DNA from 2 places in the Brevibacillus brevis NBRC 100599 genome. Region 2 is predicted to be linked to the other one. Evidence: riboswitches for the same ligand, from Rfam matches in the RefSeq annotation. Region 2 holds a riboswitch; the other holds the start of a gene.
What was found. A riboswitch is a leader RNA that binds a small molecule or an ion and turns the genes downstream of it on or off. The one in region 2 is predicted to bind S-adenosylmethionine.
Positions count from the first base shown of each region.

Region 1: another riboswitch for S-adenosylmethionine. It lies ahead of BBR47_RS02595 (methionine ABC transporter ATP-binding protein); the one in region 2 lies ahead of BBR47_RS27850 (BMP family lipoprotein).

Region 1 is NC_012491.1:462,124-477,517, forward strand. Features, by position in the region: gene rnjA (ribonuclease J1) at 1-1,440, shown strand, start outside; gene BBR47_RS02555 (BrxA/BrxB family bacilliredoxin) at 1,520-1,948, shown strand; gene BBR47_RS02565 (SDR family oxidoreductase) at 2,591-3,298, shown strand; gene BBR47_RS02570 (MFS transporter) at 3,410-4,639, opposite strand; gene BBR47_RS02575 (LCP family protein) at 4,826-5,812, shown strand; gene BBR47_RS02580 (spore germination protein) at 5,883-7,334, shown strand; gene BBR47_RS02585 (GerAB/ArcD/ProY family transporter) at 7,346-8,470, shown strand; gene BBR47_RS02590 (Ger(x)C family spore germination protein) at 8,470-9,603, shown strand; SAM riboswitch class I at 9,711-9,826, shown strand; gene BBR47_RS02595 (methionine ABC transporter ATP-binding protein) at 9,927-10,940, shown strand; gene BBR47_RS02600 (methionine ABC transporter permease) at 10,941-11,606, shown strand; gene BBR47_RS02605 (MetQ/NlpA family ABC transporter substrate-binding protein) at 11,667-12,506, shown strand; gene BBR47_RS02610 (peptide ABC transporter substrate-binding protein) at 12,695-14,341, shown strand; gene BBR47_RS02615 (SRPBCC family protein) at 14,398-14,847, opposite strand; gene BBR47_RS02620 (helix-turn-helix domain-containing protein) at 14,963-15,394, shown strand, end outside.
Region 2 is NC_012491.1:5,878,980-5,894,373, forward strand. Features, by position in the region: gene BBR47_RS27800 (MFS transporter) at 1-846, opposite strand, end outside; gene BBR47_RS27805 (LLM class flavin-dependent oxidoreductase) at 913-1,965, opposite strand; gene BBR47_RS27810 (ArsR/SmtB family transcription factor) at 2,026-2,307, opposite strand; gene BBR47_RS27815 (ASCH domain-containing protein) at 2,519-2,872, shown strand; gene BBR47_RS27820 (DUF2269 family protein) at 2,875-3,318, shown strand; gene BBR47_RS27825 (nucleoside phosphorylase) at 3,379-4,101, opposite strand; gene BBR47_RS27830 (sulfite oxidase-like oxidoreductase) at 4,103-4,768, opposite strand; gene BBR47_RS27835 (ABC transporter permease) at 4,809-5,723, opposite strand; gene BBR47_RS27840 (ABC transporter permease) at 5,710-6,780, opposite strand; gene BBR47_RS27845 (ABC transporter ATP-binding protein) at 6,755-8,284, opposite strand; gene BBR47_RS27850 (BMP family lipoprotein) at 8,408-9,436, opposite strand; SAM riboswitch class I at 9,637-9,759, opposite strand; gene BBR47_RS27855 (methyl-accepting chemotaxis protein) at 9,911-11,386, opposite strand; gene BBR47_RS27860 (DUF3298 and DUF4163 domain-containing protein) at 11,542-12,159, shown strand; gene BBR47_RS27865 (hypothetical protein) at 12,278-12,715, opposite strand; gene BBR47_RS27870 (MarR family winged helix-turn-helix transcriptional regulator) at 12,976-13,389, shown strand; gene BBR47_RS27875 (hypothetical protein) at 13,440-13,715, opposite strand; gene BBR47_RS27880 (hypothetical protein) at 13,690-14,025, opposite strand; gene BBR47_RS27885 (NAD(P)/FAD-dependent oxidoreductase) at 14,206-15,394, opposite strand, start outside.

The sequences.
Region 1 (15,394 bases), 880 kb from region 2:
GAGGATCACATTGGTGCGATTCCTTATATTTTACGGCAAATTAAGGTGCCGATCTACGGTGGTCGTCTGACCCTGGGCTTGGTCAAGGCGAAGCTGGAAGAGCACCGTTTGCAAAATGAAGTGAAGCTGATTCCAATTTCGGAAGATACGGAAATTCCTTTTGCCAAGCTGAAGGCGACATTCTTCCGTACGAACCACAGTATTCCGGATTCCCTGGGAGTTGTGCTCTATACACCAGAGGGAATGGTCATTCACACGGGTGACTTCAAGTTTGACATGACACCAGTCGGACAAACAACGGAGTACGGAAAAATTGCACGCATTGGTGCGAGTGGAGACGTCTTGGCGCTTTTGTCCGACAGTACGAACAGTGAGCGTCCTGGATTTACGATGTCGGAGAGAACGGTAGGGGAAGGGATTCTCGATGTGGTACGCAAAGCGCGTGGACGCATCATCCTGGCTACCTTTGCTTCCAACGTGCATCGCCTGCAACAGGTGGTAGACGCTGCCGAGCAATGCAATCGCAAAGTGGCGGTTATTGGCCGCAGTATGGAAAAGGTTTTCTTGATTGGACAAGAGCTGGGTTACATCCAAATGCCAGAGGGCATGTTGATTGATATTAAGCACATCGACAACTACGCGGACAACCAAGTGCTTATTATTTGCACGGGTAGTCAAGGTGAGCCGATGGCAGCGTTGACCCGAATTGCTTCCGGATCGCACCGTACTGTTTCCATTTATCCAGAAGATACGGTTATCATTTCCGCATCCCCGATTCCTGGGAACACAATCAACGTCAGTCGCACGATAGACAAGCTGTACCGTGCAGGTGCCAACGTGGTATTGAGTCATGCGTTTGACATCCACGCATCTGGACATGGCAGCAGTGAAGAATTGAAGCTCATGCTCAACTTCATTCGTCCGAAATATTTCATCCCGATCCACGGGGAATACCGGATGCTCAAGACTCACTCCAAGCTGGCCCAACAGGTTGGGATCGAGGAGAGCAACATCTTTATTATGGACAACGGCGAAGTGCTGAATTGCAACCGCGAAAAAGCGTGGCTCAGCAAAGTACAAGCAGGGATTGTCCTCATTGATGGCAGCGGTGTAGGCGACGTCGGCAATATCGTTCTGCGCGATCGCAAGCATTTGGCAGAGGATGGCTTGATGGTTGTAGTTGTCAGCCTGGATATGAAGAACTTCAAAATTTTGACGGGCCCAGATATCGTGAGCCGCGGGTTCGTATACGTACGCGGTTCAGAATCCTTGATTCAGGAAGCGACACAGCTCGTTCGTGGGCGTCTGCAAGAAGCGTTGGATAAGAAAATCAAGGAATGGTCTGAGTTGAAGTCACAGATTAATGAAGTGATCAAGCCGTTCATTTATGAAAAAACAGGCCGTAACCCAATGATTCTTACCATTTTGATGGAAGTGTAGCTTCTGCTTTCTCGGGTAGGCGCAGTCGGGGTATAATAATAAGTAAGTTGAACACGTGATACAAAGGAGAGATTGCCCAATGATGTCTTATGAAGCATATATGAGCCAAGTAATTCAACCAATGCGCGATGAGTTGACACGCAACGGTTTTCAAGAGCTTCGCACTGCTGAAGAAGTAGAGCAAGCACTGCCAAATGCAAAAGGCCTGACACTTGTTGTTGTGAACTCGGTTTGTGGCTGTGCAGCAGGACTCGCTCGTCCAGCGGTTGTACATTCCTTGAATCACGCTACAAAACCGGATAACATCTTCACGGTATTCGCAGGTCAAGACAAGGAAGCGACAGCAAAAGCTCGTGAGTATTTCGAAGGCTATGCACCGTCTTCCCCATCCTTCGCGATCATGAAAGACGGCAAAATCATGACCATGATCGAGCGTCATCAAATCGAGAACAACGAACTGGCAACAATCGCTGGCTTGTTGACCAACGCTTACGACACTTACAAATAAGAAAGTACGAAACATCACGAGGCGCCCGGTAACGGGCGTCTTTTTTTACAGACTTGAAATGGGGCTGTAGTGAAGAGAAGAATATTTCCAGTCTAGGCTCTAGGCTCCGTCCATATGAGGGTTAAGACTGTCCGCTCCGAAGGGATTCGCGGGGAAACGCAAAAGTGGTAGCCGCTACGCCGTATGGGCACGGTTGCGTTTCTGTTGCCCGCGAATCCCTTCTCCGCTCGGTAGGACTCCACAAGTCGCTACGCCTGGAAATATTCTTCACTGTCGTTACTGAGGACATTTCTTCATTCTTTCAAAGCTTTAAAAAGCGGGGTAAACACGGAAAGCTCGTAGAGGAAACAGGAGAAAACAGCGAAGATCTTAGGGACACCGACCGAGACGCAATGCAAAAAGCGAAACACGCCCTTAAGCGTCCACCTCTGAAAGCACATCCTGAAAGGACCACTTTGGACGCGGTTTCGCTTTTTGCATGGAGTCGGGCAGTCAATCCCCCAGTGGGTGGACCTAGAATCTGAGCGTTTTCTCCTGTTTCCTCCCCACCACTACAGCCCAAACTCAAATCTCTTGGGATTGATTTCCTTTTGTTATTATACTAAAATATTTAATAAGTATAATAATGGAGGGGGAGAGAAAATGAACAAGCTGGTAGTGATTACAGGCGTGACACGTGGTTTGGGCAGGGAAATGGTCGAGCGTTTTCACGAAGCAGGCTGGACAGTTGCAGGCTGCGGTCGTTCGGAAAAAGAGGTGCAAGGATTGCGAGAGCAATTCGGAGAACAGCATCATTTTTCTGTCGTCGACGTTTCGGTCATGGAGCAAGTGGAAAAGTGGGCAGAGGAAGTCAGAGCCGAGGTGGGCGTTCCCGATCTGTTGATTAACAATGCTTCTATTATAAACCGGAACAGCCCAGTCATTGGTCTTGAGGCAAATGAGTTTTCGAGAGTCATGGACATCAACGTGAATGGTGTTTTCTATGTAATTCGCGCCTTTTTACCGTTTATGGTTCAGCGCGCAAATGGAGGAGTCGTCGTCAATATCAGCTCATACTGGGGAAGATATGGGGAAGCGTTTTTATCGCCATACTGCGCTTCGAAGTTCGCCATCGAAGGATTGACGCAATCATTGGCAGCCGAATTGCCTGAGGGAATGGCCGCCGTGACGCTTGATCCAGGAGGCAGTATCGATACTGCCATGCTCCGTTCATGCTCGCCAGAAGATGTGGACAGCGCACCAAATCCGGTAGAGTGGAGCCGTGTGGCGGTACCGTACATCATCGGCCTTGGTCCGCAAGACAATGGAAAGTCGCTTACCTGCCCACCCGTGAGAAAAAGAACTAACTGAATATCGTTGCCATTGTTTTATTAGCTGTCGAGAATGCCCTCGACAGATTGAGTTCAACCAAAAAGCCGCTCGTTCCTGTAAAAGGATCAGGCGGCTTTTTTGCAATTGAAATCAGTATTTAGCAACCTCTGCTCGATTTTCCCGATGAAAATAAGCGTGTAACAGACAGAGCAGGACCGAACCCGCAGAGACAAGCGTTGCCAAGAACAAAGTTGGATGAATGCCACCATGGTCATACATGAACCCCATAGCCAGCGGCCCCAAGAGCCTTCCACCAGTTGTAATCGCCCCTACGACCCCCAAATAAAAGGGTGCATTCTCTCCGGTTTTTTCCGATATAAAAGTAGGGATAGTTGGCGAGATGAGCATTTCTCCAAACGTAGTGATAACCATTCCGACAACAAATGCGTAATAACTACCGTGGTAGACAAGCATACACCCAAAACCGACAGCATACGCGATGGCACTGACGACGAGTTGGGCAGACAAGCTCTGATTCAACAGCCGCTTGATCCAGGAAGTGATGGGCTGCCCGGCAAAAATGATAATCCCGTTGATCGTCCACAGCCAGCTATACGAAGACAGCGGCATGCCTTGTTCGGTAATATAAGGAGCAACGCCGGTGTTCCATACCGTATTCGAAAAGAAAATCAATGCTGCGCCCAATGCCATAAACAAGTACAATTGGTAGCGGAATAGCAGGGTAAAGCTGTTTTTTACGTGATGCTTTTGCTGTTCTTCCAGGTTTTCTCCGACCAGCTCCTGATGGGATATATTCTTCATAAAAAGGAAGAAGAACAAGGCAAACAATAAGGTGCTCGTGCTGTTGAACCAAAAAGTAAGCTGGAAGGATAAAGTGGCAATGACGCCAGCCAACGCGGTTCCGATTGCCATCCCCAAATTATTGCCGACGTAGACGATGTTAAATAATTCACGACGCTGCTCCTTCCAGCGGAAACCAATAAATGCCTGAATCGCTGGAAACGACAGGTTGAAGGTAAAACCAAGCCCCATCATGAGAATCAGGTAGGCAGGCCAACTCTGAACGAAAGGAATAGAAAATTGAATAAGACCTTGAAAGATCAATGCGCCGACAATAAGCCGCTTGGCACCTAGTCGATGAAACAACGATCCGCCGATGAATTGGCCGAAGATGCCAGCGAGAGATTGGATCATCAGGACGAATCCGGCTTCCGTCATCGAGCGTTGCAAAATGGTATGTACGTATAAGGTAGTAAGTGGCCACATAAAAGCGCTCCCGGAGGAGTTAATAAAGCTGGCGATGAGGAAGAAAATGGCCTCACGTGGATAGCGATTGAGGAAAACTGACGGTGATATCACGCGAATGCACCCCTTATCAGTAAGGATAAGAACAGTATAGCGAATATTCTAAACTTTGTAAAATGAAATGTTTATAATGTCACAGGTACCCAAATAAAGGCTGCTCCACTTTCCGCAAATTCGAGTATACTAATCAAAGTGGAGAGATGACATCAACTGAGGATAGAGAGAATAAAGGTGGACTTTATGAAAATATGGAAACGAGTGTTGCTTCTTTTGCTTGTCGTGATAGCTACGACAGCTGGATATTACGGATACTCTTTTTATCAATTTGCTCAAAATATTCAAGAGCCCAATATCGCACCGCCTAGTGGTGGGAATTCCACCAAAGCCGCGGAAATACCAGAGTGGGATGGCAAGGAACGTGTCAATATTCTGCTGATGGGAGTAGACCGCAGAGGGATGAAAAATAACGGGCTGCCTCGTTCTGACTCTATGATGCTGGTCAGCATCGATCCTACGGGGAAACGTTATGACATGTTTTCAATTCTGCGTGATACGTATGTAGATATTCCCGGTAGAGGTAGCTCGCGGATCAACTCTGCGATTGTAGAAGGTGGACCTGAGCTGGCAATGGAAACGGTTAGTCAGTTCACTGGACTTCAAGTAGATCGTTACGTCATTACTGACTTTGAAGGTTTCAAGGCTTTGATTGATGCAGTAGGTGGAGTCCAGATCGATGTAGAAAAAAACATGTATTATCATGACCCGACAGACAAAGGTGTCTACGATATTAATCTGAAAAAAGGTCTGCAAAAGCTGAATGGAGACAAAGCTTTGCAATATGTTCGTTTCCGCCATGATGCGACCTCCGATTATACACGGACGGAGCGTCAGCGGAAATTAATGACGGCAGTCGTGGATCAGATGAAAAATGGTACGACGCTGATGCAGCTTCCTACCATTTTGAAGGAAGTAACACCGTATGTTCAAACCAATATTAGCTCAGTGGACATGCTGAAGCTGTCTGCACTCGGATTAAAATTGAATACGTTAGAACCAGGTAACTATCAATTGCCACCAATGGGGATGTTCCGTGAGTCCCACCGTGCAGGTTCAGTTCTGGTTCCGGATGTCGATCAGGTTCAGTCGTTTATCCAAGAAAAAATCGCACCTCCTACCGAAGCATCAGATCAACCTGTGGGAGAAAAGAAAAGCAGCACGCAAAACTAAGCGTGCTGTTTTTTTGTATTTTTTAGGAAAGACTAACCATGATTTTCTAAGTGCTGAGGTGACAGTGTAGATGGATCGGGAGAGTGCACGTAATTGGTTTACACATACAAGCGACTTGGTCACTGAACATATCGATGAACCTGAAGGCCGCGTGCGACTTTTCTATTTATCGACCATGGCAGATGCCAAGGTTGTTTACAGCGAGCTCATCCCGAAGCTGCGCGAGATTTGTTTGGAAGAAAGCGAAATTGCAGTGATTGCTCAGCATCTAGGAGTGTCTAGCAGCAACCGAGTCTTCGATGATGGGGAAGCCATTGAGCGTTTACTCAGCGGCCATATTGTTATTCAAGTAGAGGAATCGTCCTATGGCTTGGCGTTCCCCAGTGATGGCACAGTTGGCAGAAACATTCAAGCGCCGGAAATCGAAACAGTTGTACTCGGCCCACAGATCGCCTTTGTAGAAGAGCTGAATGTGAACATCTGTATCATTCGCAAATATATGTCTACCCCAAGACTGTTCCATGAACGATTGAGCGTGGGGAAAACCATACCGATGAATGTGTCGATGCTGTATTTGAGTGGGACGGCCGATGAGGAAAATGTGAATACGGTACGTCAACGGATTAATGATCTGGAATTAGACACCAGTCTGGATTCCACCATACTGGCTCAGCATATCGCGGACAATGAGAAATCATTATTTCCTACGCTTCAGCAAACAGAGCGTCCAGACCGTGCTATACACGGTTTGCGACAAGGGCAGATTGCCATACTCGTGGAGGGGAGCCCATTCGCTCTGCTCGGGCCTACCACCCTGTTGCAATTTTTTCAGTCACCAGATGACTATTACTTGCGTTGGAGTCTTGCTACCTTCAACAGGCTCATGCGCACCTTTGCCATGATTTTGTCCCTAATCCTCACGCCGATCTATGTGGCAGCCCTGACCTATCATTACGAGATGGTTCCAGCTGACCTCTTGCTTTCGCTCGCGCAATCACGCTCTCGGGTACCGTTCCCGCCGTTGTGGGAGGCCCTTTTGATGGAGCTGATTATTGAGCTTTTGCGGGAAGCGGGAGCGAGACTGCCGACCAAGGTCGGTCAGACGATTGGTATTGTGGGCGGTATTGTTATCGGACAAGCTATCGTTCAGGCCGGATTCACGAGCAATATTTTGATTATTATCGTTGCCCTCGGCGCTTTGTCATCCTTTATCGCGCCTAGCTATATGATCGGTTCTACGATCCGGGTGGTTCGTTTTCCGATGATTTTTCTGGCAGGTGTGCTAGGTGCATTAGGCATTGTGGTCGGATTTAGTTTTTTGGCCAGTCACTTGCTTCGTCAGACCAGCTTGGGGCGTCCGTATATGTATCCGATTTATCCCGTGCGATTTTCAGATTGGAAGGATGGCTTTATACGGGCTCCCTTATCCTCCCTTTCGGAACGTCTCAAGTTTTTTAACCCAAAACGAATATCGCGCTTTGACAGGGATAGAGCCAAAGAGAAGAAAGACATTGACGAGTAAGCGAGGCGGCCATGAAGATCAACATCGATGTAAGTAAGGACAATACGATAACGGCATTTCTTGCAGGGGTTCTTGTGCATGGCACGCAGATAGGGATGGGCATTTTGGGCTTCCAACGAATCATTGCCAAGGAGGCGGGGCATGATGCTTGGATATCTGTCATACTCGCAGCTTTGTTTACTCATCTTACAGTGATGATCATTAACAAGACCTTGCAAAAATACCCTTCAGCCGATATTTACGGAATTCAGGAAGATGTGTTTGGAAAGTGGCTGGGAACAGGCATAAGCATCATTTATTTGACCTATTTTTTTGTGTCAGCTGGAGTCATTTTACGTACCTACATTGAAGTTGTCCAAACCTGGATGTTTCCGAATTTACCAACGTGGGTTCTGTCAGGGATTATCCTGTTTCTAGCGTTTTACACAGTCGTAGGGGGGATAAGAGTCGTAGCAGGCTATGCGTTTTTTTCCTTTATGGTCACGATATGGATGATATTTGAGTTATATTTTCCTTTGAAATTTGCCAGGTGGGAATATTTGTTTCCTGTCATGGACACCAGCTTGGAGAACCTTTTCAATGGAATGATTGCCATGTCTTTGACCAGTGCCGGCTTTGAGATTCTCTACGTTGTCTATCCTTATTTACAAAATAAAGAGAGGGTACACAAAAGTGTACAGTTGGCGGTGTTGGTGACGTATCTGATCTATTTGTTTGTCATGATTGTGGCACTGGTCTTTTTTAGTCAGGGTCAGCTCATGAGAACGATCTGGGCGACACTCAATATGCAAAAGATGGTGTACCTCCCTATTCTGGAAAGGTTTGAACTGGTTGTCATTTCGTTATGGCTTCTCGTGATCTTGCCGAATATTATGCTGTATTTGTGGGCTTCTGCCCGAGGTCTCAAGCGCTTGTTCGGATTCAATCTACGTCATTCGTTGTATTGGATTATACCCGTGATCTATGTAGCCTCCTTGTCGCTGCTTTCCAGACAGCAGATGAGTCGGATGACGACTATTTACTCGCATATAACTCTGTACATTATTTACGTGTACCCCTATTTTTTGTACCTGATGGTCTGGCTGAAGAAACGAAAGCAAAGGGTGAAACCAACCAGCAAAGGAGAGAGTGCCTGATGCTGCCTAAGCGTCTTTTGGCGTTGTGGTGTTCATGTATCCTTGTCCTGGCAGGCTGTTCAGATCGGCAAATTTTTGATGAGACAGGACTTGCCACGGCTGTCGGCTATGATCTGTTAAAGGATGGGGACGTTCGGGGGACAGCAATTATGCCTTCCATTAATCCAGAGGCGAAAGAAAAGATACAGGTTTTTTCAGCCATCGGTGAAACCAGCAAGGGAATTCGGGATCGGATAAATTTACAATCAGATAAAAGAGTATTGGGTGGGCAAATTCGTGTCGCACTCTACAATGAAAAATTGGCAAAGCGTGGACTTGGTAGTATCGTTGACACGTTGTATCGGGATTCCTCTATTTCCAGCAGGGTTTATCTTTGCTTATTTGAAGGCGAAACATATGATATGTTAACGCATCCCTATTCTGAAGAAGGGAATATCGGAATCTATTTATACCGTATGATTGAGCAAAATATTGAAGGGGAAAAAATTCCGTCTTCCACTATGCATGAGTTTTTTCGGTCTTATTATGACAAAGGAATAGACCCGATCATGCCGTTCATTGCAAGAAAGGGAAATGAGCTGCAAATCAAGGGGATCGCATTATTTCGAGGGGAGCGTTATGTAGGGTGGATCACACCCAAGGAAGCCTTTTTAATCAAGCTCATGCATGGAAAATTCCGCATTGGCAGCTACGATACTTCTGTCCCTGCTCATATTTTTGGCGAGATGCCCAAGAATCGCGGAAGTAAAAAAGACCGTGTGCAGCTTGTCTTTGACACGATTTCCAGCCATTCAAAAATCGAGCTGACCCAAGTATCTCCCCCGATCTTTGATATTCACATCCGATTAAATGCGCGGATTTTGGAATTAACCCTCCCGCTGAAGCTAGAGAATGCCAGGTTGATGAAAATCATGGAACATGCACTGGAAGAAGAGCTTGGAAAAGAACTGCAGAAAGTAGTGCATAAATTGCAGGACCTCAATGTCGATCCCGCTGGTTTCGGGATCGTGTATCGCTCAAATAGAAGGGGCAAGGCAAATATGACGCAGGCTGAATGGAGAAAGATGTTCAAAGAAGCGACATTTCGCTTCCACATAAAGTCAACCATCATCCGCAACGGCGTCATGGATTAAAAAACTTTTTCCTGCTATTACTATTGACGTGATATTTTCAAAAAGGATATAATCCGTTTTGTATCATCAAGAAATAGAAAAAACGAACATAATATACGTAGATATCTTTCTTATCAAGAGAGGCGGAGGGACAGGCCCTATGAAGCCCGGCAGCCGGTTCATTTTCGAATGAACGTCGCGGTGCCAATTCCTACAGGATTTTTGGATCTTGTACAGATGAGAAGGGTGGATGCGAACGTATACATTGCGTTGCAGCCCCTTTTTCGTTTGTGAAAAAGGGGTTTTTATATTTTTATCAAGATTATGGTCGGGAGGTGGATGCGTTGATCCAACTGCGTCATTTGCATAAAAGCTATCAAGTACAAGGTAAAACCATCCCAGCGTTAACGGGGATCGACCTTTCCATAGAGCAAGGCGAAATATACGGGATTATCGGACACTCTGGTGCAGGGAAAAGTACGTTGATCCGGTGCATCAATTTGCTAGAGCGCCCAACTTCGGGGGAAGTTATTGTGGACGGCGTCGATTTGACGAAGCTGGATGAAGGGAAGCTGCAAGAAAAGCGCCGCGCAATCGGCATGATTTTTCAGCATTTCAACTTGCTGTCTTCTTCGACGGTCGGCGAAAATGTTGCTTTTCCGCTCAAGCTGGCAAAGCGTTCGAAGGCAGAGATTGATAAGAAAGTAAACGAGCTGCTGAAGCTGGTTGGCTTGGAGGCACATAAGGACAAATATCCGTCTCAGCTGTCTGGCGGACAGAAGCAGCGTGTCGGGATCGCCCGTGCGCTCGCGAATGATCCAAAAGTGCTGCTCTGCGACGAAGCGACATCAGCTCTCGATCCGCAGACGACGAACTCCATTCTGGCACTGCTCTTGGACATCAACCGCAAGCTGGGCTTGACCATTGTGTTGATTACCCACGAGATGCACGTCATTCGCTCCATTTGTGATCGTGTCGGCGTGATTGATGGAGGAAAGATCGTCGAATCGGGTAACGTACTAGATGTATTCCTTCGTCCAAAGCATCCAACGACACAAGAATTCGTGGAGCAAGTAGCCGATTCTACAGAGCTGCGCGAAGCGGTCGAGCACGAAAAGGCTTCGGGGAACCGCACGATTGCTCGTGTCACCTTCCTCGGAGAAAAAACGTACCAGCCAATCCTTTTCCAAACGATGCAAGAGACAGGTACGGTGTTTAGTATTTTGCAGGGAACGATTTCTCGCATGAAAGATACGCCGTATGGTCAGTTAGTGATCGAGCTGGAAGGCGATGTCGCACAGAATCAAAAGACCATCGAGACGCTGCGCCAACGTGGCTTGGAAGTAGAGGTGATATAAATGGACTGGACATTCGAAAATGTGGATTGGGCTGAAATCGGCGAAGGTACGATGGACACGCTCACGATGCTTGGCTTCTCCACTCTGTTTACCGTCCTGATTGGTTTGCCGTTGGGCATCATTTTGTTTTTGACTTCTCGCGGACAGCTTTTGCAAAACCGCACTTTTTATACCATTGCATCATTCGTTGTCAACGTATTGCGCTCGGTACCATTTATCATTCTGATGATCTTGCTGATTCCAGTGACGAAAATGATCGTAGGGACTTCACTCGGCGTACTAGGTGCCATTCCGCCGCTCGTATTTGGTGCCGCTCCGTTTTTCGCACGTTTGGTGGAAACCTCTCTGCGTGAGATTGATAAGGGCGTGATTGAGGCCGCACAATCTATGGGTGCATCCAATTGGCAGATCGTCTGGAATGTCCTTTTGCCAGAGTCTAGATCCGGTTTGATCGCGGGTATTACGATCACGACGGTAACACTGGTCTCCTACACAGCAATGTCTGGGGTAATTGGCGGTGGTGGTTTGGGTGACTTGGCGATCCGATACGGTTATCAGCGTTTCCAAACCGATGTTATGGTTGTGACTGTTGTTATTTTGCTGGTGATGGTACAGATCTTACAGTCGCTGGGGGACCGTCTGGTTCTGAAATTCAGCCGTAAATAGGATCTTTCCATATAGATTGTCAAAAAATAAAACGAAATACATGCAAGGGGGAAATCATTCATGAAAAAGCTAGTCGTATCTGTACTTTCTACTGTATTGGCATTTTCTTTGGCAGCTTGCGGAGGCAAAACCGAAACAGCACCTGCTCCAGCTGAAGGCGGCGCACAAGGCGGAAAACAGGAAGTAACATTGAAGGTAGGCGCTTCTCCCGTTCCACATGCAGCAATCTTGAAGTTCATTCAACCAAAACTGAAAGAACAAGGCGTGAACTTGGTAGTCCAAGAGTTCACTGATTATGTACAACCTAACGTTCAAGTGAACGAGAAACAACTCGACGCAAACTTCTTCCAGCACAAGCCTTACCTGGAAGACTTCAATAAAGGACAAAACATGAACCTGGTGCCAGTAGTGGCTGTACACATCGAGCCATTCGGCGCTTACAGCAAAAAAATTAAATCTGTAGATGAATTAGTTGATGGCGCAACAATCGCGCTGCCAAACGACCCGACAAACAGCGGTCGCGCACTCGCACTCTTGGAGAAAAACGGCTTGATCAAGCTGAAAGAAGGCGCTGGCATCAGCGGTACAGTGAAAGATGTTGTTGAGAACAAGAAAAACCTGAAATTCAAAGAAGTAGAAGCAGCAATGCTGCCACGCGTTCTGGAAGAAGTAGATTTGGCGCTGATCAACACGAACTACGCGCTGGAAGCAAAGCTTGTTCCCACCAAAGACGCTCTGTTTATTGAAGATAAAGATACGCCATACGCAAACTTCTTGGTAGCTCGTCCTGACAACAAGGATTCCGAAGCCATTCAAAAGCTGGCAAAAGAACTGAACTCACCTGAAGTGAAAAAGTTCATTGAAGATGAATACAAAGGCGCGATTATTCCAGCGTTCTAATCTAGAAAAAATTGATCGATCAACAAAAGCCCAACTGGCCGAAAAGCTGGTTGGGTTTTACTTTTGTTTATAATATAGTGAATTTTCATAAAATTAAATGAAATCTATACTAACCCCGTTTTCAACCCAATTCCGGTCGCGTATATTGTGTTTGGAATGGAAAAATACAGATAAGGGGGAATATTCTGATGAAACAAAATCTCAAGTTGTTTCTTGGTGCGATGCTGGTCGCTGGAAGCGTGTTAGCTGGATGCTCCACGAGTACGCCATCGACGACAACCCCTCCAGCAGAGGGAAATGCAGCATCCGCTGAAAAGCCTGCAAATGCAAAGTCGCAGGTATTTCGGGCGAACATTGTGAGTGAGCCATCGACTGCGGACCCTGGTCTTGCGAAGGATGCTACTTCGGGAGCGATCATTCGTGCTACTTTTGATGGCTTGACGCGCTTCGATGCAAACGCAAAGCCAGTGAATTCAGTAGCATCCGATGTGAAGCTTTCAGATGACAAACTGGTGTATACGTTTACGCTCCGCGACTCCAAGTGGAGCAATGGAGACCCGGTAACTGCCCATGACTTCGTATATGCATGGAAGCGTGCACTCGGCAAGACCTTTGGTGCCGAGTATGCCTATCAGCTGTACTACATCAAAAATGCGAAGCCGATTCACGAAGGCAAGGCGAACCCCGACGAACTCGGTGCGAGGGCAATCGATGACAAAACACTGGAAGTCACGCTGGAGAATCCAACGCCTTACTTTCTGGAGCTGACGGCTTTCTACACGTACTACCCAGTTAACCAAAAAGTAGTGGAGGCTAATCCAAAATGGGCAAACGAAGCGGCCACGCACGTAAGCAACGGTCCATTTAAGATGACAGCGTGGGAGCACAAGAGCAAAATCGTGCTTGAAAAGAATGAGCACTACTGGGATAAAGACGTAGTAAAGCTCGATCGCATTGAGTTTGCGATGATCGAGGATGATAATACAGCGCTGTCCATGTTCGAGAACGGTGAGCTGGATTGGGCAGGCCAGCCACTCGGTGGACTTCCCACCGATGCGATTCCGACACTAAAAGAGGCGGGAAAACTCGTTGTTCATCCGAAAGCGACGATGTACTGGTACAAGATGAATACGACAAAAGGGCCGCTCAGCAATGTGAAAATTCGTAAAGCATTGGCATACTCGGTAGATCGTCAAACTATCGTAGATAACATTACACAAGTCGGACAGGTGCCAACGATGGGGATGTTGCCGCAATCCATGATTATCAAAAAAGACGGATACTTCAAGGATAATGATGTAGAAACAGCGAAAAAGCTGCTGGAAGAAGGCATGAAAGAGCTCAACGTGACAACGCTGCCGCCGATCACCTTGTCTTACAATCCAAGCGACAGACATAAGAAAATTGCCGAAGCGATTCAGGACCAATGGAAACAAAAGCTGGGCATTGATATAAAGATCATGGTAAAGGAAGCTGCCGTTCATTTGCAGGATATGCATGAACTTAATTACGAGATGGGCCGTATCGGTTGGAATGCAGACTTTAATGATCCGATGAACTACCTGGAAATGTTCCGAGATGGCAAAACAGGCAACAACGACACGGGCTGGGAAGATCCGCGCTATCAAGAGCTGCTGAAACAGTCATCGGTAGAAACTGATCCAGAGAAACGCAAGCAGCTGTTTGCAGAGGCTGAGCAAATCTTTATGGATGCCATGCCGTTGATTCCGCTGTTCACGGATGTGGATGTGTGGGTGCAAAGTGACAAGGTAAAAGGCGTTCAAGTAGATGGGCTCGGATTTATCGACCTCAAGTGGGCAGAAATGACGGAGTAACGAATAGAAAAAAATCCCGAGGCCAACGAAATTGCTGGTCTCGGGATTCTTTTGTATTAGAATCCAAAATCAAGTGTCTTGCCTGTCTCCGCATACGTCTTGATCGACGAGAGCATCATCGGCCAATTGTTGCTGGCACTTGCGTGGGAGGGATGATTTTCTGTCCATTGATCCTGAATCAGCGTCAGCTTGGTGCAGCCGCCAACCGGTTCTAAGGTAATGGTGACACGAGACTGCAATTCCGCATGATTCTCGTAATAGGCAGGGCCAGGATGTTCAGTGAAACTGAAAATGTGATGAGGTTCGAACTGCAAAATTTTCCCGTAAACATGCACCGTGTCGTCACCAGCTTTTCCCGGCCCAACATAAGCCATCTCATCGCCTACTTGAAAAGTTGAGCGAATCGTACAGCCAAAGAAAGTGCTCTTTACGCCTTCATCGGAAGTAAGGGCATGCCAGACCTGCTCTGGCGTAGCACCAATGTAGAAATCGAAGCGAAGATCCATCGTTTTACCCCCTCATTTTTTCATTTGGGAATTGTAATCAAGTCTCCCAACTACTACTCTTACTATAAGAAGAAATCGGTAGTGTGTATTGTAAAAACACGACAGGAGGCGCACCTTGGAAAATCAGACTGCTAAGCTCCCAAAGGGTGTACTGCATGCCTTAATTGGACAGAAGAAATTTTCGCTGGCCAGATACGAGCCATCTGCTGGAATCAGCTACTTCGTGCAGCATTACTGGGTCGTCCGGTGGGATTTGCGTACGGAACAACCTCACTTGCAAACCGTACTGGCTCATCCCAATGTGAATCTGGTGTTTGAAAAAGGAGCAAGTGGTATTTTTGGTGTAGCCCGCACGACTTCCTCGCATCTTTTAAAGGGACAAGGTCAGGTGTTCGGAGTAAAATTCAGGCCCGGAGGTTTTTATCCGTTTCTGAATGCCCCGATATCAAAGCTGAGCGGCACTTCTACCAGTCTGGAAGCCGTGTTTGGTGTTGCCACTGACCAGCTTGAGAAAGAAGTGCTAAGCCTGCCAAATGATGAGCAAATG
Region 2 (15,394 bases):
TAGCAAGATCCCGGAGTGGAGAAGCAAGCCACCAATCATAGTACGGGGAATCCCCCATTTATCTGCGCCATAGCCGCCAACCTGAGAACCAAGAAGACTGGCTATGCCGAATACAAATAGCCCGATACTGACCATCCGGTCGCTCATCCCAGTAATGGTCAGGAGGAACGGAGAAATATAAGTATAAATGATCGTATAACCTAGAATCCAGAAAAAGCTAATGGACAAGGCAATAGAGATTCGAGGCGTTTTAAGCAGGGAAAGCTGCTCCCGTATGGGAACTGGAATCTCGCCCTTAGACTTGGGAATGGTCAGCAGAAGGACAAACATAGCGATCAGGCTGAGCACTCCGATACCCGTAAAGATGATCTTCCAATCATAGGAACCAGCAATAACTCTCCCCAGAGGAACACCTAGAATAAGCGCGAGATTAAAGCCTAAGAGAACCGTTGCAATCGCACCGCCTTGCTTGCCCGGCTGAGCAATCTTAGAGGCAACGGTTAGAGCGACCACCATAAATACACCGGTTCCAATCGCCAAAATAATTCTAGCTCCGAACAACATGGCGAAGCCAGTCGTTGTAATCGTGACTAGATTTCCTAAAAGAAATAGCACCAAAGCAGCCAACATGAGCTTTCTTCGGTCCATTTTTGCGGTGATTGCAATCAAAATTGGAGTACCGATCGCGTATGCAAGCGAGTAGACAGTGATGAGCTGCCCGGCTGCTGCTAGCGTCACGCCGACATCACTTGCGACCCTATCTAATATTCCAGCGATAACAAATTCAGATGTCCCTACCAAAAAACTGACGATGGCCAGTATGTAAATTTTCCATGAGTTTAGCATGTCGATCCCTCTCATTCTATTTTCGCAATTCTAGAAACGTGCGAAAATCCCCAGATAAAAATCCTCTTATTGTTTGGCAAGCTCCTTACGAACAATAGGTGCAACCTTAGTACCGAGAAGCTCGATCGTCCGTAGCAATTCGCGATGCGGCAGTGAGCTGAAATCGACGTACATAAGGAAACGGGTCAAGCTTAAATTCTGCTGTGCAAGCAGAATCTTCTCCGCCACATATTCTGGATCTCCAACATATAAGGCACCACGAAGGTCGCAAGCTTCTTCGAACGAGTTACGAGTGTAATGTGGCCACCCTCGTTCCCGTCCAATCTGGTTCATCTGCTCGGCCATAACGGGAAAGTATCGTTCCGCCGCAGCTTCAAACGAATCCGCAATGAAACCATGGGAATGCGTTGCAATCTGCAAATTGCCGGAATCGTGCCCTGCCTTCTCGGCGGCTTCCTTATATAGTTTCACCAAAGAGGCAAACCGTTCCGGCATCCCACCGATAATCGAGAAGATAACAGGAAGTCCCAGCGTGCCGGCTCGAACTGCTGATTCCGGCCTGCCGCCTGTGCCAATCCATACGGGCAGCTGGACCTGCTGTGCACGGGGGTATACGCCCATATTGTTAATTGCCTGGCGATGCCCTCCACCCCAGGTCACCTTCTCCGTAGTCCGTATTTTTAATAAAAGCTCAAGCTTCTCTTCGAACAACTCCTCGTAATCGTTTAGGTTATATCCGAACAGCGGAAACGACTCAACGAAAGAACCTCGTCCGGCCATGATCTCGGCCCGCCCTTTTGATAGGCAGTCCAGCGTTGCGAAGTCCTGATATACACGGACCGGATCATCCGAAGAGAGCACCGTTACGGCGCTAGATAGCCGAATTCGCTTGGTTGTGCATGCTGCAGCTGCAAGAATGATAGCAGGAGACGAGCTTGTATAGTCGCTCCGATGATGCTCACCAATAGCATACACGTCAAGCCCAACTTGATCAGCCAATTGAATCTCCTCGATCGCTTGACGCAGCCTCTCTGCCGGCGACACTCCTCCATGATCAGGCCTTGTGTGGAGAAAAGTGGTAATTCCCAACTCCATGCTCTTTGACTTTTCTTCCAACATAGTTTCCTCCCCCAAACAATTCATCACTTCTAGAAATGTAGAAATCTATTTTAAAAAAATTTACGCCAGCAAATAAGGCGCAAATTTCTCTGCAACTTCTTGATTAACACTATAGTGAATAAACGATCCATTCTTACGCGAATTGATTAAGCCAGAATCGGTTAATTGCTTCAGATGATGCGACAACGTTGAGCCAGCCACCGTTTCGAGTCTTTCACCAATGGCAGTAAAGCATTGATTACTCTCCTTTGCTAGCATCAAAGCGATTTTTAAACGCGTGGGTTCACCTAAAGCTTTGTATACTTTAACCGCCTGCCCCATTTCTTCTTCGTTTTCAGCCATGATGATCTCCTTCCTAAGAGTTACTCTACATTTCTATAAGTGTCGAAATGATATTAGCACTACATTGTTGAAATGTAAAGTGCTCATTATTGCTTACCTACCTAGGAAAGCCTAGAGAGTAGCACCCGTCCAACTATACAATCGTGTGCTTGTGCATTCATGGCTCGACTTATGATAAAGTGGTTTTGAAGAAAAAAGGAGGATGGCATGTATGCAAAATCAAATCGGTTCTGACGCTTTGCCGCCAAAAACCTGTACAATCGATCGTTTAATTACCGTGAAGCCGGATATCGAGAAAGTATTATTGGGACAAAAAACCGCGACCCGGCGCAATGGACGCTACGCAGATGTTGGTGAAATCATGACCCTCGAAGGCCACGAATTTGTAATCGACAAGGTTTATTCACAGTCGCTCGGGGAATTAACCGATGAAAATGCCAAGCAAGAGGGATATTCGAATGTAGAGGAATATAAGCAATCCATTCTATCCTCTCATCCTGGGATGCCTTGGCTGCCGCAAATGCGAGTGTGGGTCCATGAATTTAGCCCGGGCAAGAAAAAATAACGGTGGGCATTTTATTATATAAGGCGATTCTTTATCTACATATTCTCAGTGCCATGATGTCTATTGGACCGTTTTTCGTTCTGCTACCCATGATGAAAAGATTGCGAGAGGCTAACCTCACCAAACAACAGGCCTATCTGGATACTTTCAGGTCTACAACACGCTTGGCGAAGCATGCCGGTCATGTTTTGGTCATATCCGGGGTATTGCTAGTCATGGGTGGGAATTGGTCATGGAAGACGTCCTGGATTGTGTTGACCGTATTGATCCTGGTAAGCTCCTTGTATTTCCTGGCACGCGCATTTTCGCCGAAGATACGGAAGTTTAATGAAACTGACCAGGACAAGGATAAATTGGTGCAGTCGCTTACCCGTTCGATCTGGATCTATTTGTTTCTTTTGCTGACCATGTTATGGTTCATGGTGGTGAAGCCTGAGGTATGGTAGAGATGATAAAAATAAAACACCCAGAACTACAATCAGTTCCGGGTGTTCCTTTACATGAATTTACGAAACCGCAATAACCGCATCCAATGCGATCAACGCTTCTGCTTCAATGGCTTTTGCCATCACATCGGTGTGCGGGTTATACGATTCGAGCAAGTCTGCATCGGCATATCCGTCGATAGCCAAAATAGAGCCTGCCTTCATTCCGCGAAGCGCCGCAATCACGAACAGGGCGGTGTTTTCCATTTCGACGGCCAAAACGCCAGCTTTTTGGTACAGCTTGTGCGGAAATTCCAACACCCCACTGTAAAAGACATCGAGTGTCAGCGTGATTCCTTCGAATACCTTCAAGTCTGATGCATTTGCTCCCGATGCTTGTACGAGCGCGTCCACGACATGGCGATTGGCAACAGCCGGGAAGCCCGCCGGAACCAACTGACTGGTCAAGCCGTCTTGGCGAACTGCCGCGGAGCTGATGACGAGGCTACCTGTCTCAATTTCCTTTTGGTATGACCCGGCAGTTCCTACGCGAATGATGACCTGAACGCCGCCCTTCGCCAGCTCCTCGAAGCATACGGCTGCTCCCGGTGCCCCTACCCCATGGCTCACAACCGCTACCTCGACGCCTCTCCACGTACCCGCATAGCTGTGATACTCGCGGTTTTCCCCGATTTGACGCTGATCATCGAGTTTCGATGCAATCAAGGCCGCACGTTTTGGATCACCGCACACGATGACGCGCTTGGGCAGTTGTTCTGGATCTACCTTTAGATTCGTCAACATCTCAATCGAACTCCTTTTTCTCCCACTCATCCTCTGGGATCGGCAATGCTTCACCGGAGAACCGCTCTTCGCGGAACGGGTCTGCGATCAAGTGAAAACCATTTTGCTCCCAGAAGCCGGGCTTGTTTTCCGTCATAAATTCAATTCCTCTGATCCACTTCACGCTTTTCCAGAAATACAGATGTGGAACAACCAGGCGAAGCGGCCAGCCGTGCTTGTCCGTCAGTCGCTCTCCGTCAAAGGAGTGAGCCAGCAACACATCATCACGCTCCAGATCAACGAGCGGCACATTGGCGGTATAGTCGTGATCACCGTGCAGCATGACGAAGTTCGCCTGCGGATTCACGCCAATCGCCTGTAGAAAATCACGAAAACGCACGCCTGTAAACGCATTGTCAAAACGGGACCAGCGCGTCACGCAGTGAATGTCGCTTGTCACTGTCACCTGCGGCATCGCCATGATCTCTTCGTAGGAGAGCGTCACTTCCCGATCTACCTCCCCGAAAACACGCAGCGTCCATTCGTTCATGTCATACACCGGCACGTCTCCCTCATGCAAAATGGGAAAACGCTCTGTCAGAATTTGTCCCGGCGGAAGTCGTCTGGCGAGTCCCGGTTCCACTGGGGCGGGTACTTTCATTTTTTTGATCCGATCTGCCTTGTTCATATCGCATTCCCCCTGTCTTCGCTGTCTATATGACCTGTGTTTAACGGGTGCTCTGCTGATTGTCGCTGCCGATCTGACTCTTGTTCTTTAAAAAGAACATCGCCGCAATCGTCAGCACGTATGGCAGCATAGCCGTAAATTGCGTCGGAAGCGAAAAACCCTGCAAACGAATACTAAGGGCATCCATCAATCCGAACAAAAGGCTCGAAGCTATAATACCGAGTGGATGCGACTGCCCCATCATCATCGCTACCAATGCGATAAAGCCCCGGCCAGCTGTCATCCCTTCTGTAAACATCGTGACTTGCCCCAGTGAAAGCTGTGCCCCTGCAATCCCGCACAAGGCGCCACTCATCACAATCGCCAGCACCTGAAGCCCGGTCACTTTCAGACCGAGACTGCGCGCCGCAACAGGATTCAGACCAACTGCAAGGACGCGGAAGCCCGTAACCGTCCGATAAAAGAACACATACAGCAGAATGGCAGCCAAAAACGCAAAATATACGAGTGGCGAATGGCCGGAGACAATGCCTCCGATGACCGGAATATCGTGAATGAAAGGAATCTCGACGGTTGGCAAGCCAGTCATATCCTTATCGTAAAACGCCCCTTTGACACCAAAGATCGCCCGCAATGCAAATGTCGTCAACCCCAGCGCGAGAAAGTTAATCGCCACACCGACGACGATTTCATTCGCCCTAAGCTTGATCGTCATGTACGCGAATAAGAGCGAAAAGACGATGCTGACCAGCGCTGCAATCAAAACGGCCAGAAAGAGATTCCCGGTAAAATGATTGCCGACAATCGCGGAAAAGGCACCGACCAGTACCAATCCCTCCAAGCCAACATTAAAAATTCCGACACGTGCGCAGAGCGCTCCACCCAAAGCTGCCAACAAGATCGGCGTAACCATCCGAATGGTAGAACTGAGGAGGGACCAATCAAAGAGCTCCATGCGATTCCCCTCCTTTTGCCTTCCGCTTTTTCCACCAGTCGTAGCTGAACTTGGCGGAGATAAACAATATCAATACGGCTTGTATAACACTTGCCAGCTCCAGCGGCACATCTGTATTGCGCTCTACACCCATGGCTCCTGTCTGAAAAGCAGCAAGCAGGATCGAAGTCACAATAATACCAAGCGGGTGCGAGTTCGCAAGCAGAGCTGCCATCAGGCCCGTCCAGGCGAAGCCCGGTACAGTCAGCGCCCCGTCCACGAAGCGATAGTGCGCCCCCATTACCTCGACGGTTCCCGCCAAGCCAGCCAAGCCACCACTGGCAAACATCCCGGTCAGCATCACCCGAATCCGATTAATTCCTCCGTATTGAGCAAACAGCGAGTTTTGACCCAGCATCTTCACTTCATAGCCAAAAGGCGTAAAACGAAGGACCCAGAACAGCAAGAGCGCTGCAACAATCGCAAACAAAAACCCTGCATGCACGCTCATTCCCGCAAACAGCTTCGGAAGCCAAGCGCTTTTCTCCAGCATGACGGTCTGTGCCAGTGCGGCAGAACCCGAGCGATCCCGGAATGGCTCTGTCACGAGATAGCTCGCAAACAATACCGCAATATAGTTGAAGAGCAACGTAGAGATGAGCAACGGAATGCGAAAGCGTGCTTCCATAAAGCCCGGCAACAACGCCCAGAACCCGCCGACCGCCATTCCTGCGAAAATACCCGCCACAATTTTGATCATTCCCGGCGCTGGCAAATAGATCGCGACTAACGCAGCACTGACGGCACCCAGCACCATTTGCCCTTCCGCTCCCAGGTTGAATACCCCTGCCCGAAATGCGAGGGAAAGACCCAAGGCAATCAGCATGATAGGTGTGGCTCTCGCTAAGGTAGACGTTAAGAAATAAAAACTGCCAAAGGCCCCTTTCCACATTTCCTGGTAGGTTCCCAAGATCGATTCGCCAACGGCAGCAATAACCAGTGCCCCGGTCAACAAACCGATGACGACAGCCAAGAACGGCTGAACCAATGACTTAGATAGCTCTTTGATTGCTGCCATGAATGCTTCCTCCCGCCATGATCACGCTGATTTTTTCTTCGGTTGCCTCTAGGCGTGACAGCTCTCCAGCGATTCGCCCTTTATACATGACCAAAATTCTGTCAGACAAGGCGAGAATTTCGGATAACTCGGAGGAGACGAGCAGGATCCCGTCTCCCTGATTGCGCTTTTCGATCAGCGCCTGATGGATGTACTCCATGGCACCGATATCCACGCCTCGCGTAGGCTCAGCCGCAATCAAAAACGGGGTTTCATGTCCCAGCTCCCTTGCTACGATCAGCTTTTGCAAATTTCCACCTGACAGATTCCCTGCCAGCTCCTGCAATTGTCGGGAGCCTGTTTTGATGGCAAACTGATCAACCCAGCCTTTTATGACTTGGCGGAATTTCTCCCGCAAAACGACGCCACGGCGGTTGTAAGCAGGCTTTCGCTGATAGCCCATCAACGCATTTTCCTCGACGCTTGAGAGTTTGGCCGTTCCCCACAGGTAGCGATCCTCCGGAATATGCGCCAAGCCGGCATCTCGAATGGTGGCTACTGATTTGTTCGTCACATCCTTGCCACCTAACCGCACCGTACCCTCCTGTGCCGCTCGCAAACCGCTGATCGCTTGTAGCAGCTCGGATTGTCCATTCCCGGAAACACCTGCGATTCCTACAATTTCCCCGTGGTGTACGGTAAAGCTGACTTGATCGAGAAGGGTCTGCTTTTCTCGAACGGCAAGATTCTCCACCTGCAACAAGGGGCCTTTATCCAGAGGAACTCGTTCAGCTAGCTCCTGCAATTCTCGTCCGACCATCAATCTTGCCAAATCATCCGCATTTGTCTCATTCCGCGAAACCGTTCCCGTCACTTTTCCCCCGCGCAGTACCGTAATACGATCGGCTACCTCCATGACTTCCTGCAACTTGTGTGTAATCAAAATGACGCTCTTGCCGCTCTTTGCCAAGTTTCGAATCGTTTGCAGCAGGTCGCGTACCTCCAGCGGGGTAAGGACAGCAGTCGGCTCGTCCAGCACGATAATATCCGCTCCCTGATACAGGACCTTCAGAATTTCGACCCGTTGCTGTTCCCCGATCGAGCAATTCGCTACCATCGCCTGCGGATGAATCGGAATGCGATACTGCTCACTCAGCGCCCGCACCTTGTCCTCTGCGTCCTTTCTTTTGAAAAAGCCTGCTTGCTTCGGCTCATATCCGATCACGATATTTTCAGTCACACTGAATTCTCCGAAGAGCATAAAGTGCTGGTGAACCATCCCGATTCCATTTCGAATCGCGTCCTCTGGTCCGCGAAAAACAACTGGCTTGCCGTTTAACACGATCTCTCCCGACGTCGGCTGCTCCATCCCGTACAGCATCCGCATCAGTGTCGTTTTGCCCGCTCCATTTTCCCCGACAATCGCATGGACCTCTCCTGCTGCCAGTGAGAACGACACCTTGTCGTTGGCGGTAAAATCTCCGTACTTCTTGGTCATGGCCCTCATTTCCAAGCGATCGGTCATTCCCACTCCCTCATTTCTGTACGTCCTTTTATGAAAATGGAAGACCGACTACACAGCCGTAGTCGGTCACATCCATCACTGTGCACAAGCTATAAATAAACGTTCAGCACCGAGAAACATTTGTTAAAACTGGTCTGGTACTTTGCGGGTGCCCGCTACAATCTCATCGTTGATCGCTTTCACTTTATCCACCACTTCTTGTCCAATAAAAGCATTCAGCGGCGTCTTGCTTTCGTGCGTGACATAGGTTACACCAACACCTTTTTCCTTCAAGCCGTACGCCACAACACCTGGTTTGAAGGTTCCTTCTACAAAGGTCTTCACGGTTTCATAAGCTGCCGCGTCAGTTCCTTTCAATTGGGACAGAACAATATGCTCTGGATCAATCGTCGTACGGTCAACGTCCTGACCTGCTGTGAAGAAGCCTTTTTCCTTCGCTGCTTCGAAAACGCCGAGGTCGCCTACTGCTGCTGCACCGTTAATGAAATCAGCGCCTTTGGAAGCTTGGAGCAAAGCCAATTCCTTCGCTTTTGCCGGGTCAGTGAAGCTTCCTACATAGTTGACCATCAGCTCTGCTTTTGGGTTTGTCGCTTTCAAGCCCTCTCCGAAGCCAACCGTCCATTTTTTCAACTGCGGAATATCAAGAGCGACAACCATCCCCACTTTGTTCGTTTTCGTTGCCAGACCTGCTGCTGCTCCCACCAAGTAAGCCGCTTCCTGCTCACGGAAGGTAACACTGCGAACGTTTGGCAAATCCACTACGGTATCAATAATCGCAAAATTACGGTCAGGATTTTCGGTAGCCACTTTTTTCAATGCATCCTCTGATGTAAAGGAAGAAGTGATGATCAAATCATAATTTTCTGCAACAGCCACACGCAGATTTTCTTCAATCGCTCCATGGTCTGTAGATTCGATCGTTTTTACTTCTGCGCCCAGCTCTTGTGCGGCTTTCTTTGCACCCTCGTCCATTTGTTGGAAGAATGGATTCACACCGATTTTCTCAGGCAAAATCAAAGCAATTCGCTTTTTGGCCGCGCCCTCTTGTCCTGCTGCTTGTCCTCCTGGCTGATCTGCCGGTGCGCTTGTGCCAGTCGAGCACCCTGTTGCCAATACTGCGAATGTCGTTAATGCCAGCAATAACTTCTTCATGATGTATCTCTCCCTATCCGAACTTTACGTTTTTCTTTATCCTATTAGGTAATGTACGGCTTTTTACCTATTTTTTCAATACTATTTACGAATATTCTCTTATAAAATTAATTTATCGTTCGTTTATTCCTCCTCTTCTTTTACAAATACAACAAAAAAACTCTCCCCGGAGGAAGAGTTTGCGTACGAAGCCGTTCTCTTCCTCATCTGTCAAAACCATGGTACAGGTTTTGCAGGAATTGGCACCTTTCTGTTCATGCATAGACATGATCAGTGGTTGCCGGGCATCATCGGGCCAGTCCCTCCGCCGCTCTTGATAAGGTAGGTGAATATATTTAGTTACAATGGAATTCATTCTAGCAGAACGGTTCGAAAATGCAATTCTTTTTTCTCAATTCCAAACACTTCTACAAGTAAATAAAAGTTTCAAAACTCGTCTTTTCAGCACCGAGAAATTGGCGAGAAGCGCAACCTCTAATTTACGTGAAAGGTTTGCTGGAGGCGATGCGACAACGTATTCAGCTCGCCCAGCTCTTCCGTAATCTCACGCACTTTTTGATGCTGGTTTTCTGCTGTCGCAAACAGCTCTTCTAAGTTGGCTACGGATTCCTCGGTTACGGCTGTAATGGTCGACATCTCGATGGCAACTTCGCCGGAACGCACTTTTACCCGGTCCATGCTGGAGCTTACTTGATCAGCTGCTTCTAGGAAGGCTATCATCCCGGCACGCACTGCTTCAATGGAGGCCACTGTTTTTACGGCCAGCTCTTGGCCTTTTGCAACAGACACTTCCCCACTGCTCATATGTTGCACCGCATTCTCACTTTCCTGGTGGAGTGACTTGAGAATGTCGGTAATTTCCTGTGTGGCTGTCGCGCTTTGTTCTGCCAGCTTGCGTACCTCATCCGCTACCACAGCAAATCCCCGTCCATGCTCGCCTGCACGCGCCGATTCAATCGCCGCATTCAGTGCCAAGAGATTCGTTTGTGTCGCGATCTGATTAATAGCGCCGACAATTTCCTCTACGCGATTCGCCTGCCGATTGAGCTGGTGAATCGTAGAGGCTGCTACATTGACTGCCTGCACAATTTGCTCCATCTGTGAGGACAGATCGTTCATCATCTGAACGCTTTCTGTCAGACGACGGTTGTTTTGTTGCGATTCTGTTTTCATTGCGTTGGTCTGCGATGTGACTGCCTCGATTTCCTGATCGATGGATTGAACCTCTTCTTCGATCTTCACCGTAGAATTCGCCTGCGATTCCATGCCGACGGCGACTTCCTTGAAGGCTACCATCATTTCATCTGTATTGCGCTTCGTACCTTCCGCATGCTCATGCACATGATCGCTTGTACGATCTAGCTGCTCCGTCATTTCCTGGATGTTCAAAAGCATTTCTCCCAGACGGCGCTCCTTCTCTTCCGCTTCCTGCCTTGCGTCGTGCGCTTTTTGCAGGGAGGCTTGTCCGGCGAGACACAGATACGTTACGGCTCCCATCATCATGAGAATCGTGACAATACGCATAAGCAAATTGAGCTCCGAAAAATCGCCATCGAAGATCTGGTAGGTTCCTGTGTAGAACCCAATAACCGTGACAATGATTTGGGTAATTCCCGCTGTTACGACCAACTTCCAATCCAAATACGCTGCCAAAAAGCCCATGACGATAAAAGCGAGGAAGGTGATCTCCTGGTAATCGGTAAAGTGATCGAATGAAATCGCATAAAACATGAGTCCAATTGCTACCAGATAACGAATCACAAGACTATCCTTGCGAATGAAATAATACGGCGAAACAATTAAAGTGACCAGCAATCCCAAGGACGTTACTTTCCAGAAGTTCACATCTACTTGGTAGGCAATGAGCCCCGCCATCCACAAATGGTTCCATAGGATAAATATCATAAAGCCTTCTTTGTCAGTTAAGGTATTGCGAATCAATTGAATCATAATTGCCCCCCTTTTCCTTTTTACTTATGTATTGGATTCTTTCCCCATTATATAGCCAAACCTTTGGCAAATTTGTGAAAAAAGTGAGAACAGCCAAAAACAATTTCGAATAGGCTATTACACAACTCTCGCGTACAGGAGGTAAACGGAGAAAAGTGGAACTTAATCAATTGCCAGCTACCGTGCTGACACGGACGATTAGCCGTCCGAACACCACGATTTACTATCCGCAATTGGCGGGATTAGCCAACCAGCAAGCGGAAAAAGATATCAACCGGGCGATTTATCAAACGGTTCAAGGCTTAATTCACGAGCAACAACGGGTCCAGGTACCGGGAAATACAGAAATGCAAGGAAGCTACGAAATCAAGACAAACGAACGCGGCATTTTCAGTGTTGTGTTGAGCAACTACGCCTATACACCGCAAATGGCTCACGGCATGACCTTCCTCGGTTCGATCACCGCTGATATCCAAACAGGCAAGCTGTATACACTGCGGGAATTATTCAAGCCAGGAAGCGATTACGTCAAGGTGATTTCCGAAAACATCAAGCGTCAAATCAAAGAAAGAAACATCCCCACACTTAATGGCTTTACTTCGATTAAGCCCGATCAAGATTATTACATCGCCGACAAAGCACTGGTTATCTACTTCCAGTTGTACGAAATTACGCCCTACTACGTCGGTTTCCCCATGTTCCCCATTTCGGTCTATGAACTGGAGCCAATCATCAATGAAAAAGGACCACTGAGCATCTTGTCCGCAGATTAAATGCACTGTACCGCCGTTTTTACCCCCAGGCGCAAGTATCTTTTTTCATGACAGTGGCCTGGTGGGTATTTGTGGCAAAAGAGAAAGCACCACATGGGTGCTTTTTCTACTTTCTCTACTAATTAATAGTAAGCTTGTACGGATTATTTTTATCAAAATCAGATGCGCTGTGTCCGTATACCTTGATATATACCTGATCACCAAGACCTATCTGGAGACCCAGAACATCGGATCCACCTGGTCCAAAATCATTGGGCTTATATGTCTCATGCACTTTTCCGTTTGCAGAAATATAGACCAAATCAAAATCATAGTTTTGGTTTTGTGGAGATTCCAATAGTACACTGATACTCTGTCCAGATCGATTATCATATTCGTACCAATCTACATCATTACTGTCAGAAATAGTATGCGACATTGGTTTGTAAATTTTGATAGGAACTGCCTTATCCTGCGTATCTCCATATCCGTCACTAGCAAAAGCCGATTGTGTCCCCATTGCCAACGCAGCCAATACCATACAAGAAGACAAAATTCTTTTAAAGGAATGTTTCATTTCGAACTCTCCTCGCCATCTATTTATTTACATTTTTAGTATATTTAACAATGGTTATTTTTTCAATAAGTGAACTTTTTTAGAAAACATTTATCTTTCGTGTCCCTTGCTAGGGGCATTTTGTTTGCAGAAAATCCATAATTTCGCCATCGAATAAACGTTTACTTATATGTCTAGAACTGCTAGTATGTTAGTGTACATATTTACTTAAGCAATAAGTGTACGATATATCGGACCAGCTTTCCTGGAGGTATATACTCATGCAATATTATGGTCATCGAATTAGCCAAACCGCAAGAATATTCAGCAAATCACTAAATGGGACTATGGCTCCCATGGGACTATACAGCTCGCAATGGGGTATTATTCTTTGCTTGCATTATCGTGAATCGCTTACTCAGGTTCAATTGAGCAACTACCTGAATGTTGAAGCGCCGACGATTACCCGGACACTCACCCGTTTGGAAGAGATGGGCTGGATCATTCGTTCAGAAGGTGATGACAAGCGTGAGCGCTATGTGTCCTTGTCTCCGCAAGCAATCGAACGGTTCCCGGAATGGCTGGAGGCTGCAAAAGTGCAAGAAGAGCTGGCACTCCGCGGCGTTGACGAAGCAGAGCTCGCTATCTTTAACCGCGTTTTGAAGAAAATGAACGATAATTTACAACCGTTGTAACAAGTAAAAAATGACTTCGCCCAAAAGCAGTTTGGTGAAGTCATTTTTTGTTAGCCATTTTTCCTTGTGCTATGGATGAGGGTGTTGAGCTCTTGTTCCAATTGAATCAGATCAAGCTGTATCTGTTGCTTTTGCAATTGTTTTTTCTGTTGCAGTACTTGTTTTTTCAAATCATTTGCTTCTTTGTCATTTGCTTGGTTGTCTGTAGACGCAGGCTGCTCCGGTTCCACCTGTCCAGTCGAACCTATGGCAGCTATGAAAGTGCCAATCACTGCGATCCACCCCCCTACCGCTACCAACTCATTGGCCAGATTTCTTTCGATCATCCTTTTTCCCTCCGTTTTTGGGTTGATTCTCCTGTAAATTCTTTTTTATATCTTGAACGCTATCTCGCAATTGAGCAATTTGCTGTTCAATTCGTTTGAACTGCATATCGTCATCATTGTCATTGCCATTTTTGTTTTTCCCATTGATTTGCTTGTTTAATTGGATGAGGGGCTGTATCATTTTGTCGTTGTTGCAGGCAGGCTTTTGACTTAATTTGGTTGTTTTATCAATGGCGAGGATGACAAAGCCAAGCGAAATAATCCAAAGTGCTATTACAGCGGTATCATCATCATCATCACAAAAAAACATAGATACCTCCATGCCAATAAAGGTCGTGGTTTGATTATTGGCCCTTCTATACAATACGCTCCTGCCTAATTCCTCGTGACATCTGGACCACCACTTCCCTGATGTTGTTCTGTCATAAAAAAGGCTCCCCGCCAGCACAAGCGTGCCCAGCAAGAAGCCTATTGGTTATAATCGTATTCGTTATTGCATGCGTTTCGTAATATTGCGAGCCATCCAAACCCCAGCAGCTCCGGCTTGTGCCAGACCACGCGTAATTCCAGCGCCATCCCCGCCACAGAACAATCCCTTAATTTCTGTTTCGAATTCCTCAGTCAGTTTCGGACGAGCCGAGTAAAATTTCGCTTCCACTCCATAGAACAACGTGTGCTCAGAAGCGATTCCTGGTGTTACCTTGTCCAGTGCTTCCACCATCTCGATCAAGCTTTTCATCGTGTTGTAAGGCAACACGAGTCCCAAGTCACCTGGTACTGCTTCCTTCAGAGTTGGCTCCAGGAAGCCTTCCTTAATACGCGACTCTGTAGAACGGCGACCGCGCAAAATATCGCCGTACTTTTGCACGATGACCCCACCGTTTGACAGATCATTCGCCCGCTTGCAAACTTCCCTCGCGTACTCATTCGGCTTGTCAAACGGCTCTGTAAACGTATGAGATACCAAGAGCGCAAAGTTCGTATTCATCGAGCCCAGCGCTGGGTCTTTGTAAGAGTGCCCGTTTGCCGCCATAACGCCACTGTGGTTTTCCACGACCACGTGACCGGATGGATTGCTGCAGAACGTCCGTACACGCGTTCCGACAGATGTGTTGAAAATGAATTTTCCTTCGTACAAGTGCTCATTGATTTCGCGCATGACGACATCGGATGTCTCCACACGTACGCCTACGTCGACTTGATTGTTGTACATTTTCAGGCGGCGCTTCTTCAGGATATCCGTCAACCATGCCGAGCCATCGCGTCCTGGTCCGATTACCACGTAATCAGCTTCATACTCTTGTCCGTTTTTCAAAATTACACCCTTTACCTGATGTCCGTCTGCTTCTTTCACCGTGATGATGTCCGCGACCTCTGTCTTGAACATCATGTCGATATGCTTCTTCAAATGCTCGAAGATCGACTGGAGAATCTCCAGGTTTTGCTCCGTTCCCAAGTGACGCACCTGTGCTCGCAACAGCTTGAGGCCTGCTGCATAGCCGCGCTGCTCGATGCTCTTGATCGTCTCTGTGGTCGGGTCCGTAATCGATTGGGTAGCCCCATGCTCCAAATTGATTTCATCTACGTATTTGATCAGCCCAAGTACAGTGGAAGGGCTGAGATAGTCTGTCATCCAACCGCCAAATTCGGTGGTGATGTTAAATTTGCCATCGCTATAG